One region of the Marinobacter sp. LV10R510-11A genome, then DNA from elsewhere that is predicted to be linked to it. Evidence: predicted binding sites of a transcription regulator. Region 1 holds the regulator's gene; each other region holds the start of a gene.
The links. The regulator FliA, encoded in region 1, starts transcription of late flagellar genes. The targets are predictions, from matches to a motif close to CTAAAGTTTNNNNNNNNNNNGCCGNTAA.
Positions count from the first base shown of each region.

Region 2: the regulator FliA is predicted to act here: its motif matches at 1,335-1,362, upstream of CPH80_RS23120 (flagellin).
Region 3: the regulator FliA is predicted to act here: its motif matches at 3,315-3,342, upstream of CPH80_RS20370 (methyl-accepting chemotaxis protein).

Region 1 covers NZ_LT907980.1:355,675-360,987, reverse strand. The annotation lists gene CPH80_RS01830 (chemotaxis protein CheA) at 1-1,254, opposite strand, end outside; gene CPH80_RS01825 (protein phosphatase CheZ) at 1,272-2,057, opposite strand; gene cheY (chemotaxis response regulator CheY) at 2,078-2,461, opposite strand; gene CPH80_RS01815 (RNA polymerase sigma factor FliA) at 2,487-3,230, opposite strand; gene CPH80_RS01810 (MinD/ParA family protein) at 3,260-4,072, opposite strand; gene flhF (flagellar biosynthesis protein FlhF) at 4,145-5,313, opposite strand, start outside.
Region 2 covers NZ_LT907980.1:158,852-164,164, forward strand. The annotation lists gene CPH80_RS23115 (flagellin) at 1-17, opposite strand, end outside; gene CPH80_RS00965 (hypothetical protein) at 629-1,222, shown strand; gene CPH80_RS23120 (flagellin) at 1,451-3,316, shown strand; gene CPH80_RS00975 (flagellar protein FlaG) at 3,387-3,824, shown strand; gene fliD (flagellar filament capping protein FliD) at 4,150-5,313, shown strand, end outside.
Region 3 covers NZ_LT907980.1:4,212,553-4,217,865, forward strand. The annotation lists gene CPH80_RS20355 (alkane 1-monooxygenase) at 1-455, opposite strand, end outside; gene CPH80_RS20360 (hypothetical protein) at 717-1,010, shown strand; gene CPH80_RS20365 (PhoX family protein) at 1,207-3,237, shown strand; gene CPH80_RS20370 (methyl-accepting chemotaxis protein) at 3,476-5,116, shown strand; gene CPH80_RS20375 (DUF4870 family protein) at 5,188-5,313, shown strand, end outside.

The DNA of each region.
Region 1 (5,313 bases):
AACGAGTGGGTCTGAAAGGGCCTCGACGAGGTTTTTGTCGAGATCCGTATCCTCCCCGTGCATAACCAAGGCCACTTCTTTTTTCAAGCTCCGGGCAAGATCGCGAACAACACGCGGGAAGCGGCCGAATACCTTCTTGATTGGCTGCATCCGGGTCTGCATGACCGCAGCCTGAAGATCCGTGGTCACCACATCCAGGCTGGAAACCGCCTTGTGCATGTGCTCGTCTTCACTGTCGGAGCCAAGGCGCTGGAGCCGGTTACGCACCAATACCAGCTCACCCACCATGTTCATGATGTCGTCTAGGCGTTTGGTATCGACGCGTACGGTCGTTTCCGCCGCTGGCGCTGACTCTCTGGCGGGTGCTTTCGCCGCTGGTTTTACTTCAACCTTTTTCTCAGGCTCGGCCTTCGCGGGTTTAGCTTTCTGCGGCGGAGGATTCGCAGGTTTGCTACCGGAATCTTCAGTTGTAGGGCTTCCGCCCTTGCCATGAAGCTCGTCCAACAGGTTTTCAAATTCGTCGTCGGTGATCAGCTCGCCATCACTGCCCGCGGCCGGTTTAGCGGCCTCTGTGGCTTTGGTATTTTCGTCGGCAGCCGCTTGCGCCGCAAACTTGCCTTTGCCGTGCAGTTCATCCAGTAGAGCTTCAAACTCATCATCGGTGATGTCATCACCGGAATCACTGCCAGCCCCGTCGTTATTGCCCGCAGGTTGTTCGGTCGCCGGGCTCTTGCCAGCCCCGGAAATAGGCGCTTCTCCATGGAGGGCATCCAGCAGTTGCTCAAATTCGTCGTCGGTAATATCGCCGCCGTCCTGAGCATCTTCACTTGGCTCAGGGGTGTCGGTAGGTTCAGCGGCGGCAGCCTGGGGCTGGGCAAGGGCATCTAATGCGGCAATCAACTCGTCAGGCGCGGCGACAAGCTCTTCACCAGTACGCACCTGATCAAACATAGCCTTCACGTGATCCAGAACTTCCAGAACAACGTCCATTAGCTCCGAATCCACCGCACGCTTATGATTGCGCAGGATGTCGAACACGTTCTCGGCTGAATGGCAGCAGCTAACCAGCGCATCCAGCTGCAGAAAGCCTGCTCCACCCTTTACGGTATGAAACCCACGAAATATGGCGTTCAGCAGATCGCTGTCATCCGGATGTTGTTCAAGATCAACAAGCTGTTCAGACAGCTTCTCGATAATCTCCCCGGCTTCTACAAGGAAGTCCTGCAGGATCTCATCATCGGCATCAAACGCCATGGGTTAACCTCATATATTCAGAAACCGAGACTGGACAACAGGTCGTCTACGTCGTTTTGTCCCGAGACTACATCTTCACGCTCTTCAGCCTTCATCTGAGGCCCTACACCCTGCTCGGCAGACACTTCGTGGCTATCAATCTGATGCACCGTGCCGGTGAGCTGATCAACATGGCTGGCCATGACCACTAGGCTGAGCATCTGCTCTTCCACTTCTTTTACCAGCGCAGTAACGCGCTGAATCACTTGGCCTGTCAGATCTTGGAAATCCTGCGCCAACAGAATCTCGGACAGGCTGCTGTAAATAGTGTCCGCATCCTTAGTGACGCTCAGAAAAAACGCGTCGATACGCCCATAAAGTTCACGGAATTCAGCTGGCTGCATCTCGCGACGACGCAGGCGCTGCCATTCTTCCCTTAATGAAGTCGCTTCGTCGCGCACTACGTGGGCCAGTGGCATGCTTTCTTCAACCAGATCCATGGTGCGATTGGCAGCCTGGCCAGTCATTTGAACAACGTATGCCAACCTGTCTGACGCGTCTGTCATCACCGACAAAACTTCTTTCTGCTCTTGGCTGCGCGGAACTATCTGGAAGTTGCGGATTGCCTCATGCAGTGTTCGGGTCAGGCGGCCAACTTCGCGATAAAGACTTTGGTCTCTGACGTCGCTCAGCTCATTGATCAGGCTCATGGAGCGGGCATAATCCCCGCTTTCAACGCTTTTCACGAGCTCTGCAGCCTGCTGCCGGAGCTTTTCAGTTACCTCTGTCTCAAGACCTCGGTGGTCTTTCTTGTCATCACTCATACGAGCCGTCCGATAGCTGTTTACTGGATTCGCTCAAAGATTTTCTCGATTTTATCTTTGAGAACGGCGGCCGTAAAAGGCTTTACAACATAGCCATTCACGCCAGCTTGAGCAGCGGCCACAATCTGATCGCGTTTGGCTTCGGCGGTAACCATCAAGACAGGGAGGGTTTTCAGATTTTCATCAGCCCGCACCGCTTTGAGCAGATCAAAACCGGACATTCCGGGCATGTTCCAATCTGTCACCAAGAAATCGTACTTACCGCTTTTAAGCATGGGCAAAGCGGTATTGCCGTCATCCGCTTCATCAACGTTGGTGAAGCCCAGATCACGGAGCAGGTTCTTAATAATCCGTCGCATTGTGGAGAAGTCGTCCACAATGAGAATTTTCATGTTCTTGTCCAAAGGGACCTCCAGTTAGTAACATCCGTTAGCTGTCAGTTTCGTTGCGCCATTCCGAAAGCCGGCCACGCAGCCGCAACGCCGCTTGGCTGTGTATCTGGCTGACTCTGCTTTCACTGACGCCAAGCACTGCGCCAATTTCCTTGAGGTTCAGTTCTTCCTGGTAATACAAGCTCAGTACAAGCTTTTCCCGCTCTGGAAGCTGCTCTATTGCGGCAGCTAGACTGCTTCTAAATGCATCAGAAGACAGGTCATCCAACGGATTATCACTGGTCTCTAATTCTTGTATCGGCAGCTCTCCGGATTCATTGAGCTCATCAAGGCTAAAAAGTCGCCCACTGTTAGTATCGGACAGAGTGGCATGGTATTCAGAAAGCTCCATGTCGAGCTCTTCGGCCACTTCTACGTCCTGGGCTTCACGGCCTTCGCGATCCTCAACAGCCTTGATAGCGCGGGCTACACGACGTGCATTCCGGTGAACGGAGCGTGGGACCCAGTCGCCTTTACGAATTTCATCCACCATGGCACCACGAATGCGTATGCCAGCATAGGTTTCAAAGGTTGCGCCTTTGGTTGCGCTGTAGCGTTGGGCGGCTTCTAGCAGCCCGATCATTCCAGCCTGCATTAGGTCGTCTAGCTGTACCGAAGCCGGCAGCCGCGCCAAAAGATGGAGCGCAATTTTCTTGACCAGGAGCGCGTGCGTCTCAATGAGCTCTGAGGGACTTTTCACGCCTGACTGGTGGTAGATTCCCAGGTTTTTCGCCAATGTCATGCATCCGGTTTTGTTTGACGGGATCCGTTTCAGACTTCGACGAGCCGCTCCACAAAAAACTCTAAGTGTCCGCGGGGAGATGAAGGCAGCGGCCAGCTCTCAACCTTGTCAGCCAACGCTTTGATCGCAAGTGAGGCTTTGGCCCGGGGATAAGCATCCAGCACCGCCCTCTGGCGCTGAACCGCTTTCTTCACAGCTTCGTCGTAAGGCACCATACCCACATACTGTAATGCCACATCTAGGAAGCGCTCAGTCACTCGGGTAAGTTTTTCAAATAGATGGCGGCCTTCCTGCTCATTGCCCACCTGGTTGGCAAGGATGCGGAAGCGGTGGGTGCCGTAGTCACGATTCATCAATTTAATGAGGGCGTAGGCGTCGGTAATGGATGTTGGCTCATCGCAAACCACCAGCAGCAGTTCTTGAGAGGCCCGCAGAAAGCTCACAACCGACTCTGAAATACCGGCAGCGGTATCTACAATCAACACATCGATTTGATCACCCAGTTCGCTGAACGCGTTGATCAGCCCCGCGTGTTCCATGGAGCTGAGCTGAGTCATACGCTGAGTGCCGGACGAAGCCGGAACAATCTTGATGCCACACGGCCCATCCACCAGAACGTCCCTGAGATCGCATTTGCCCGCTAGGACATCCTGCAGGGTGTTGTTAGCCGTGACGCCAAGCAGCACATCAAGGTTACCAAGACCAAGGTCGGCATCGAGCAAAACAACACGACGACCCTTCTGGGCCAGAGCGATGCCAAGGTTGACCGAAATATTACTCTTGCCAACCCCGCCTTTGCCGCCGGAAACCGCTATTACCTGTACCGGATGTGCTTTGCTCATACTATTTATTATCTCTTGCCACGTTTAGCCGGATTTCATTTATAGCCGGGTATAACTTCGATATTCAGAGCCTTAGGCCATTTCGCGCGGGCGCTCTGTGCCAGGCACTCTCTGTGCAGCTGCCTGTTGCTGAAGCATTTTCAGGCGCTCGACCGCCAAGCGTACAAGCGGAACAGCTTCAGCATGATGCAGATCTCCCGGGATCTTCTGCCCATCTGTGTAATAAGCCACCGGCAACCCGGTTTCCATCACAAAGCCCAGAGATTCGCCTAGAGTTAGGCCTTCGTCAATTTTCGTTATCACGCAGCCCGTTAGATTAGCCATCTTATAGCAATGCCAGACGGATTTCATAATACGCGGCTGGCTGGTTGCGGAAACTACTAGGTGCGTGCGCACGTTGTGGTGACTGCGGGCCAGCTCTGTCAGCTGCTCCTGATAGCCTTTGTCAGAACTGGTTAGCCCTGCCGTATCAATTAGTACCAGATGGCGGTCCGACAACTCATCAAGAATATCATCCAGGGTGTTGCTTTCGTCCACCACCCGAACTGGTACGTTCAGAATGCGACCAAACACGAAAAGCTGCTCATGCGCCGCAACCCGGTAACGGTCTGTGGTGACCAGTGCCACGGAATCGGCGCCGTACTTCAGTACATAACGGGCGGCCAGCTTGCCAATTGTGGTGGTCTTGCCGGAACCCGTGGGGCCGACCAACGCATAAACACCGCCTTCGTCTAGCCACTCTTGGTGGGGCGTGCGTAAGCCGGTGACGAGCATTTTCAAGGACTGTTTCCAGCCATCATCCAGCTTTCCGCCCTTGTGGCGACGGGAAAGCGAGCCTGCCAACTCCGAGCTCAGGCCAAACTCTTGCAACCGTTCTGCTAGCCGTTGCTGAACCGCACTGACGCCGGTTTTTGCTGGCTCACTATGCTGGCCACTCATGAGATCCCGCAATGAGCTGATTTCTGCACGCATGCGAGCAAGCTCATCGGAATAGTCTGTATGACTGCTGACGCCAGAAGAAACCGGCTCATCAAAACTGCCATTCACCGCTTGGTGCAAATCTGCAAATGACGCTTCAGAATAGCCCTGGCTTCGCTCGGCCCGATTTTCGCGCACGTCACGAATGCGGGAACGGGAGCGGCTTAGCTCATCTTCCAGCCGGCGGTGACGCTCTGCCTGCATTTCAGCAAGGCGAGCACCATTGGTGGCTTCGCTGGCCTCCTCGCCCAGACTCTGCCGCG
Region 2 (5,313 bases), 200 kb from region 1:
TTAATGACCTGAGGCATATCTAATCTCCCTACTCAGAGGTGCCGGGCCACGCTGCTCGTATAGATTTTGGCAGCATACCGGCAAAGAATCGTTAAATGACCGTTTGAGGGAGAGTAAAGCGAAGTGTGTGCCAGCTTTCCAAAAAATCCTATAAGTGTTTGTTTCTATGCAACTATGTTGAATGGGGAAAAGAGTATTGGAAAGCAGGTGCCAGTTTTTAGTCGCGTCAAACAGGAAATGGATTGCCGCTTTCTGTTATTTTTCGCTGACAAATAAATGCAAGTTGAAGTGTACGCCAGTTATCGTACAATGGAGGTATGATTTGGGTTTCAAGGATGTTAAAGCCAGTGTATTGGCGTGTTTGGATAGGGGAGCGGTCTTGCACGCTGAGAGAGCGAATATCGATATTAAAAACCTGCTTGCAACGGGTGAAGTTACGCTTGACGAAGTTGCAGCTGTGATCGGCAGGGCTCGCGGTACAGATTATCGTTGCAGCCCGCACCATACAGTCGCCAGCGTAGATGTTCATGTGATTAGAACTAGGTCGTACGGCGCGGATTGGTATATCAAGTGGTATTTTTTGGAACCTGACAGTGTCTTCATCAGCGTGCATCACTAAGGTGGCATTATGAAAATTTTCAAAGTTGGCGATTCAAAACAGGCCATCTGTGAGCATTGCGGCTCAATCCAGAATGCAACTTTCAGGTTGCGGGATGTGCCTTTAAGTGACGGCAGCGGAGTTGTAAAAAAGGCGCTAGTGGGTGTTTGCGATCAGTGCGACCAGGTGTGCCTGCTACCACATCAATCCACCCCAGCGATTAAGGCGCAGTTAGATGCTCAACGAAAAGCTGTAGAAAGCAGATTGCCGGCCCACATGCTGGACATCCTCAGTCTTGCAGCTTTTGAATTGGGCGGTACGTCGGATTTTGTACCGAGTTTGATGAAGTACTATATCCACAAGCTTGCCTATGATCCAAAAAAAGCCAGCAAGCTTCCGGCTCTTCTGAAAAGTGAGCTTGCACAGGGCAAGGCTGAAAAGCGGCTTTCCCTGAAAGGCCGGAAAATTACAGAAGACATTAACAAGCTCAAAACGACCGCGCATATCGAAAACACTACAGATTTGATAAAGAGCGTGATTCTGTTGATCAACGAAGAGGTGTTAATGGAGAGGCAGCCTGCCTCTATCCAGGAACTCAAAGGGATTTTTGCAGCGGTTGCGTAGCGTTGAACCACTACAATTCAGGAACGAAGCATGGTGTGAGGTTTCGGAGGAGGGGATTACCGCGGCGAGTGACTGGCGCTTACATTCCTTTACAAAAGCCTGATATTTTTTTCTAAAGGATCCGCAGGGGGCGCCGTTAAGAGAAATAACAGGGCGGCGCTCCAAACCAAAAAGAGAACGCCAGACCTCTTCCATGAAATAACGACTTACAGTCGAAGGAGAATCACCATGGCTCTCGGAATCAACACCAACGTAGCCTCACTAATGGCCCAAAACCAGCTGACCAAGTCTCAGGGCATGAACGATCAGGCGCTGGAGCGTTTGTCTTCTGGTCTGCGAATTAACTCGGCCAAAGACGATGCGGCTGGTCTGGCGATCTCTACTCGTTTTCAGTCACAGATTTCCGGTTTGAACGTTGCAACTCGTAACTCGAACGACGGCATTTCTCTGGCGCAAACCGCTGAGGGTGCACTCGACGAGATCACCAACAACCTGCAGCGTATACGGGAACTGTCGGTTCAGTCTGCTAACGCAACCAACAGTGATTCAGACCGCGACGCTCTGAACAACGAAGTGGATCAGCGTATTCAGGAAGTTAACCGCATTGCCAGCCAAACGTCCTTTAACGGGCTGAAAGTCCTTGATGGTACCTTTGGCACTCAAGCTTTTCAGGTGGGTGCTAACGCCGGTGAAACCATTTCAGTTGATGGCCTGAATTCCAAAGGCAGCGAGCTGGGAGCCACTATTTCCCAGACCAGCGGGCTGTCTACAGACGTGCTAGGTGCCGGTGATGCGGGCGAGACGCTTCTGGATATTTCATCCCTGGATTTGACGGATACGGTCACTGTTGCAGGCACGGTGGGAGCTGGAGCAACGGATCTCAGTGGCGTGACTAGCGACTATTCAGCAGGTACCCCAAGCCCTGCAGCCGCTTTGGCTGATGCCCTCCAAGTTGAGATCCGAAAAGAAACTGGTCTCGATCAGGCAACCGTCACTGCTTCAGATGATGGGAACTCGCTGACTATCAGCAATCCGACAACCACAGCCGTGGATTTAAGTGGTTTTTCGATCACGGATGCGTCAGGTGATCAAATCACTGAAACTGGCAGCATCTCTACGCTGGCACAAACCACACCTGCAAGCGTTGGTGTCGATCTTTCGAACCTGGCAAAAAAAGATGATGGCGTTACAGGCAGCTTCGACATCATCGGGAGTGGTGGTGCAACGGAAACTATAAGCTTCTCGTTATCCGCTGGAACAAATGATCCGGCTGCCATTGTCGCGGAGATCAATAGCCAACTCGGGAGTGCGGCTGAGGGAGCTATAGGTTCCGACTTGACGGTTCAGGAAGACACCAACGACATTCAGTTCACAAATGCCAATGCCGGCGGTACTACGTACGATATTACAAACTTCACAATCAGCGATGGCGGAACCCCAGATAAATCTGTTGGAAGTAGCTTGAGCTCTTTGAAAGCGGCTGAGGACGTAACTATTGCCACAAAGTTTGAGGCAGGTGATACCGTTTCTTTTAGCCTGAATGTGGGGGGCACAGCTTTTGACGTCGATGACGCAAGTAGCCTTCGGGACGTCGTAGCGCAGGTTAATGCTGAAACGAAGAATACCGGTGTTTCAGGATTCCTGAGTGCTGAGGGTGACGAGATTGTGTTTGCGTCAGCCAAGGGCGAGAGCTTTACAGCTTCGATCACTACCGATATTGACGACAACGCGGCGACTGTTGAGGTCAACCAGAACGTTACCACGGATGCGAGCTCAGATATATCGCTCAACAGTCTGGATATCAGCACCCGTGGTGGTTCTGATGAGGCGCTGGTGGCGATTGATTTTGCGATCAACCAGGTGAACGAGTTCCGCTCTGAGCTCGGTGCGGTCCAGAACCGCTTCGAATCTACCATCGCGAACCTGAGTACCTCAGTAGAGAACCTCAGCGCCGCCAATAGCCGCATCTTGGACGCCGACTTCGCTTCAGAAACTGCGGCGCTGGCTAAGTCCCAGGTACTGCAACAAGCCGGTATTTCGGTTCTGGCACAGGCCAACGCTCGTCCTCAGCAGGTTCTGTCGCTGCTTCAGTAAGAGGTTAGCGGATAACAGTCGAAGCCTTCGGGCTTCGGCTTTACGCCGTTTCAGTACAGTGAGGTAAGCTATGAATGACGTTACCCTGAACAGTACGGATCTGAAACTGGCTCGCTCCGGCGAGGCGGTTCCGGCTCGGGCACTGTCGTCATCTCAGGCCGAAGGCAGGAATGCCTCCGAGCTTGCGTCTTTATCAGCTGGGCGTGTAGTGCCGAATCAGACGGCTTCCCAAGCTCAAGACGTTTCTAAAGCTGAACAGCTGCAGAAGCGGAATGAGGCGAAGCGGGAGGAGCTGGATGAGGCGGTTTCTCAGCTGAATGATTATGTTCAGAACGTTCAGAGAGATCTGCAGTTTGAAATGGATAACGATTTGGGGCAGACCATCGTAAGGGTGGTGGATCAGCAAACCCAGGAAGTTATTCGGCAAATTCCTGATGAACTGGCGCTAAGGTTGGCAGAGAAATTGCAGCAGGACGAACCGCTGACGTTGTTTAACATCAAGGTATAAAAAGTGTAAAGAGTTGCCGCTTTTGATTTGATGTTGGCAATGGTTGTTCAGCACCGCCGCACCCGTGAGGGGCCGGCGGTGTTCTGGTTTTTACGGAGGGTTGGCCCTACCCCCTCTCCCCCGGCCCCTCTCCCGCAGGGGGAGAGGGGAGCACATCGGTGCAGTTAAAGCCCCTCGCCCCTTGCGGGGGAGGGGTTGGGGAGTGGGGGCTCGTTAGCAGTGTTACGCGGTGTTACAAATTGGCGATGGGAAAGAGGCAAAGTTTTGCCGCTTGCGGCCGTTAAATAGACGATAGAGTGATTGGCCCCTTCAAGGAGGCATTGGTATGGCAGGTATTTCATCACTGGGAATCGGCTCTGGCGTGTTGACGTCCGATTTGGTGGATCAGATGGTTGCAGCAGAGCGCAGGCCAACTGATAATCGGTTGGCCCAAAAGACCCAGCAGTCAGAGGCGATGTTGTCTGCTTATGGCAAGCTGCGTAGCGCTATTACCGAACTGCGCCTGCCCATGCGCCAGTTAAGTGCTGCTGACAATCTGAAGGCGTTTTCCGCCAGCTCATCCAATGAAGACATTGGTGTTTCGGTAGACAGCACCAAAGCCAACCGCGGCAGCTATAGCCTGGATGTAACCAGCTTGGCCTCCGCTCAGGCTCTGGCGTCGCTGGAGGTGTTTGCCGATCGCGACACCACGCCAGTGGGTGAAGGCAAGCTGTCTATCGCCGTGGGCGACAAAACGGCCGAGATCACCATCGATAGTAGTAATAACTCTTTGCAAGGCTTGGCCAACGCCATTAACGATGCCGGCGTGGGTGTGTCTGCGGGCGTTATTGATACGGGCAACGGCTTTCAGCTGGTGCTGTCGGCGGATGACACTGGCAAGGCCAATGCGGCGAGCATCACAGCCACCGACAGTGACGGCAACGCCATCACCGACGGTTCGGGACTGTCACGTTTTGCCTATACCGCCGGGGACGCGGGGGGGCTCAGCGAAACGATTGAAGCCACCGATGCGAAGATGGATATCAACGGTATCACCGTCACCCGCTCCAGCAACAGTTTTGAAAATGTGATTGACGGCCTGTCTTTTGATATCAAGGATATTGGCACATCCACCGTCAAAGTCAGCCAAGACGTGGGCGCGGTAACGGATCGTGTTCAGGGCTTTGTCGACAAGTTCAACGCACTGCAGGGCACCATCGAAGGCTTGGCAGGTTTTAACTCCGAAGCGGGCGTAGGCAGTTTGTTGACCGGCGACAGTACCGTGCGTGCATTGCAGAGGGAGCTGCGCCAGGTGCTGACCGGCGTAGTTCCTGGGCTGGAAAATGCTAACGTGCGCAGCCTGGCCGACGTTGGCATTTCCACCGACCCCAGCACCGGCGCCTTAGAATTCGATCGCGAAGAATTCGAAGCCCAGCTGAAGAATAATCCGGATGACGTAACCGCGCTGTTCGCCGAGCAGGGCAGAACCACCGATGGCCAGGTGGAGTTT
Region 3 (5,313 bases), 580 kb from region 1:
ATGCCAATGCCATTGACGGCGCCAACGGTCAGTGCCAAACCGATTTTGTCCTCAATGGGCGTATTCTTACGGCTGGCCAACCAGGCACCCATAAACGTCATTGCATACTGTGTGGGGATAAATGCCTTTACGATGCGGCCGTAATACTTGTCCTGCTCCAGTGAATCGACTGCCGATTCTGGCGGGTTACTCTTATCCTCTCCAATGGCACGATCCAACGCCGGAATAATGCCATGAACCAGTGCTGGGCCAGTCCACGCAAGGGCTTTGAGCTTTTTTGGAGCTATTGCATAACCGGTTAGTGCTGCCAGACCTATGCCGGGCAAGGCCGGCCCTAAAAGCCAAAGGTAACGTTTCGGGTCTTTCCACTTTTCCACAGTGCTGGCTGCTATAGGGCTTTTTACCAGCCTTTTAGCTGATTGCGAATCAAGGTTGTCACGGGTTTTTGCATTCATGGTGTCTCTCCAATGCGGTGCGCGTAACCTGAACTTATGTCGGACAATCTTTCAATGCAACAATTTAAGGTCGTGTTGGGGAGGTTGGCTCGAAATGACAAAGGGTACTTGGTTAGCCGAATGAGCAAGCCTAAGCCGGGCTTTTAGCGGGTCTGCGGAGCGATTGGTTAAATAAAGGGTAATCAGCAGGTAATTGTGTGGTGCCGAACATGGCTTTACTCTGTACACGGTTACAAACGTTTACCAACAGAGGGATATGTTATGAATAAGTTAACTCTCAGCGCACTTCTTATGTTTTTGACTTTGGGTCTTGCAGCTTGCAGCTCCGAAGATAATGAGGGAGCTGATTTCGATAAAGCCGCTGACAACGCTGAAGAAATGGTGGACGATGCAGGCGATTCGATGGAAGAGACCTATGAAGAAGCCACCGGCCAAGACAAAGGCGTGATGGGCGAAATGAAAGAAGGTGCTGAAAACGCCGGCGACGAAATGGGTGATGCCGCCGATGAAGCCGGCGACTCCATTGAAGAAGGCTACGACGAAGTGACCGACTAACAGTCGCTTTTTTGCTCCGGCGCGTTTTACTTGCGTCGGAGCACTTCTATTAGTGTGAGTTAAAACCGTTAGTCTTTTTCAGAAAAGATTAACGGTTTTGTCTTTTTACTGTCCCCGCATTGTCATGTCTCCTGCCGACACTGTCACTTCGACAACATCCGTATGTTGATCAGCGAAAGACAGAGAGAGACATAACATGGCCAAGCACAACCTTGATTCCAACTACCTGGATCCCGATTACGAACCCGTCGTGAACCACTCCGGAAACCGAGTGTTCCACGAGGTGCTGGCGGCGCGAATGCAGCGCCGTACTCTGATGAAAGGCGGCGTGGGCGCGGCCTTGGCCAGCATCATGGGTGTTGGCCTTGCCGGCTGTGGAAGCGACAGCAAGGGTGATAACGGCAGTGAGGGCACAGACCCTGATGTCGATAATACGAATGCAACCGATCTTGGTTTTGAAGCGATAGCCGTATCCACTGCAAACAACGTCGTTGTACCCGCGGGATACTCCGCAAAAGCCTTTTTGCCTTGGGGAACACCGATTACCGGCTCCTATCCAGCATTCAGGGCAGACGCTTCCAACTCGGGGGCGGATCAGGAACAGCAGGTAGGCATGCACCACGATGGCATGCACTTTTTCCCGATTGATTTCAAAGCTGGCGGCAATCGCTCTGACGAAGGGCTGCTGGTAATGAACCATGAGTATATTAATCAGGCTGCTCTGCATCCCGAAGGACCAACCTATAACTCGAATGGCATGCGCCCGACCGATGAAGTGCGTAAGGAAGTAGCCGCTCACGGCGTATCTGTGGTTCACATAAAGCAAGACAGCGCGGGTACCTGGGACATTGTATTCGGAAGCCCCTTCAACCGCCGGGTTACTGGGAATACGGATATGGATATCCGTGGACCGGTTCGCGGTTACCACAAGCTCGCGACCCGGTTCAGCCATAATGGCACCCAGACCCGGGGCACGTTGAATAACTGCTCTATGGGCCCAACCCCGTGGGGAACCTACCTCGCGGCGGAAGAAAACTGGCACGGTTACTTTGCAAACAGCGCGCAAACGCAGCCACGGGAACAGACTCGCCATGGCGTTGGCAGTTCAACTCGCTACGACTGGGAACTTGCTGAAGGCGGGGACGACCAGTACGTTCGGTTCAACATCACGCCCACGGCACAGAGCGCTGGGGAGGACTACCGTAATGAGACCAACACCTTTGGGTACATGGTAGAAATCGATCCGTTTACGCCAGAGAGCAAACCTCAGAAGCGCACGGCTTTGGGCCGGTTTGGGCACGAGGGCGTAATCTTTGCGCCGGTAGAGGAAGGCAAACCCGTTGTCTGTTACTCCGGTGACGATTCGCGCTTTGAATATATCTACAAATTTGTATCCTCAAGGCCTTATTACGCAGCAACTGCCAGCGGCTATTTGCTGGATGAAGGCACCTTGTATGTCGCGCGTTTTAATGAGGACGGATCTGGCGACTGGCTGCCTTTGACCCTTGATGACCCGGCCTTTGCGGCCAGTGTGGAAACGGCACAGGGTTCATTGGTGGGTGATGTGCAGTTTGAGGGTTTTGAAAATCAGGCGGATGTTCTTCTGAATACACGCCTGGCAGCCGATATCGCAGGAGCGACTCCTATGGATCGCCCGGAGTGGGGAGCGGTTGACCCGAACACAGGTGAGGTCTATTTCACCCTGACCAACAACTCCAAGCGCACGGAAGAACAGGTTGATGCTGCGAACCCCAATGCAGAAAACCGCACGGGCCACATTATTCGCTGGAGCGAAGGCGACAACGATTTCGCCGCAACTGGGTTCCAGTGGGATATCTTTGTGTTTGCTGGAACGCAGGGAACAGAAACGGTGGCGGATGGCGAAGTTGTTGTATCGCTGACTGACGACAACATCTTCAATAGCCCGGATGGCTTGTGGTTTGACTACAATGGCCGCCTCTGGATCCAGACAGATGGCTCTGATGCGCCACCGTATCAGAACAACATGATGCTCGCGGCCAACCCCAAAACCCGGGATATTAGGCGCTTCTTCGTGGGGCCGCAGGGCTGTGAGGTAACCGGAGTTGTAACCACGCCGGATGTTAGAACCATGTTTGTAAATATCCAGCATCCCAAAAAAGACTGGCCCTTTGGTAACGAAGGCGACCACCCCCGAGACGCAACCGTCATCGTTACCCGCGACGACAAGGGTGTGATTGGCGCCTGAGCTTTAGGCTAGCCTTGCAGAAAACCGTAAACCTGGTGGCCTGATCATAAAGGGGCATCGGGTTTGCGGTTTTTTTGTTTAAGAATCGCTCAACCTGGCCGTTAAGTTAGGTAAATCTACTTAAGTATAAGTTATTAATCCGCTTCAACTCTCTAGTCTCTAAACTGGCTGGATAACCGTTTGGCTATCAGACATAACAAAAACTACGAGCAGAAATGATAACAACAACGAGGTTTTTATGGGGTTGCTTGATCGCGTAACGGTTTTTTGGGGCAGCGCAATTGCAATTGTTCTTGCGGTTGCCAGTGTGTTGGTGGCGCCCTTGTTAGGTCTGGATCCGGCATCACTGTCTATCGGTCTGGTCATTGGCCTTGTGGCTGCGGCAGCGTTCCTGATTGTGAGGGTTCTGGAGCCAGTTGATCGCGGGCTGGACGGGTTGAATAATGGAACGCTGGACGAAAATCACCCTCTACGATCCAAGTGTGAGCAGCTGCTTGCCGACGCACGATCAGGCAGGGCGTTGGTAGAGGCACTTTCTGGAAGTGCTGATAAAAATGCCATTTCTGCTGCGCAGGTTTCCTACGCTGCAGACCAGCTCAAATTACAGCTGGATCTTCAGGTTCAGGAAACCGCACAAATGGCCGATTACGCGGGACAGATTACCGAAACCGTAAGGGAATCCTCACAACAAGCTAGCGATGCTGCCACCATGGCCTTGCAGAACCGGCAAGCCAGCACCGAGGGGCGCGAGGCACTCACCACAGCGATTGACAGCATACGCGTAGTGCATCAGCAATCAGGGGAAAACCTGCGTCTGATCCAGGAGCTTAATGACAAATCGAACAAAATTCAGGGGGTGACCACCACCATTCAAGGCATTGCAGAGCAGACGAACCTGCTGGCGCTTAATGCGGCCATTGAAGCCGCCCGGGCCGGAGATCAGGGGCGAGGCTTTGCAGTGGTTGCTGATGAAGTCCGGCAACTGGCTGGTCGCACCGCTCAAGCGACTGGCGAAGTAGCGAAAACGCTGCAGGAGGTTCGTTCCGATACCGCATTGATCGTTACCCGTATTGAAGATCTTGCCCGCAGCGTTGAGGAGGGCCTTGCGTCGGTAGAAACCGTAGGAGAGCGGCTTGATCAGATACGTGACCAGTCTGATCGCGTTCAGCAACAAATCGCCCGTATTGCGGAGATTGATCAAAACAACGAAGTCAGCCTGACTCACGTATTCTCGGCTATCGAAACCGTAAGGGACCAGATCTCTGAAAGCGATACCAGTGTTGTTTCGCTGGCGGAGCAGGCAGCCACACTGATGGAGCTTGCAGAAGTGGCTAATGCGGCGTTCGCACGGAACAGTGGCTCCAGCTATCACAGATTCTTCTACGATCAGGCGCGCGCTGGGGCAGAGCAGATCGGCCAGATCTTTGGGCAGGCCATCCGCGATGGCAAACTGACTGAAAATGCCCTGTTCGATAAATCGAGAAAGCCCATCCCCAACACCCAGCCCACTAAGTATTCAAGCAGCTTTGACGCCTTTACTGATCGGTTTTTGCCAGTGGTTCAGGAGAAAGTGAAGAGCTCGCACGCGGCTCTGGTGTTTGCGATTGTGGCGGCGCCGGATGGCTATATTCCGACCCACAATCAGGAATTTGCTCACGCGCCTACCGGCGATGCTGAGGCGGATCTTGTGCGCAGCCGTAGCAAGCGGCTGTTTAATGATCGCACGGGAATCCGATGCGGAAGCCACACTGAGGATATGCTGCTGCAAACCTATCGCCGAGATACAGGCGAAATAATGCACGATCTCTCTGTTCCAGTTTATGTGAATGGCCGGCAATGGGGTGGCTTCCGGCTTGGATACCGTCCGGACAATCACTGATCGTGCGCGCGGGAAGTCAGCGCCAAGGCCTGTGTTAGACTTTAGGCTCATATTGAAAAAGGAGATGTGCCTTGGCTGACTCGGATTTCATTCCTGCCGACGCTCAAGCGAACGAGTTATCACGCCGCGCCGATCCCGCGCGAAACCTCGCCGTGGTGGTTTATATCCTTCAGGGGCTGTCGTTTTTTCTGGGGGGT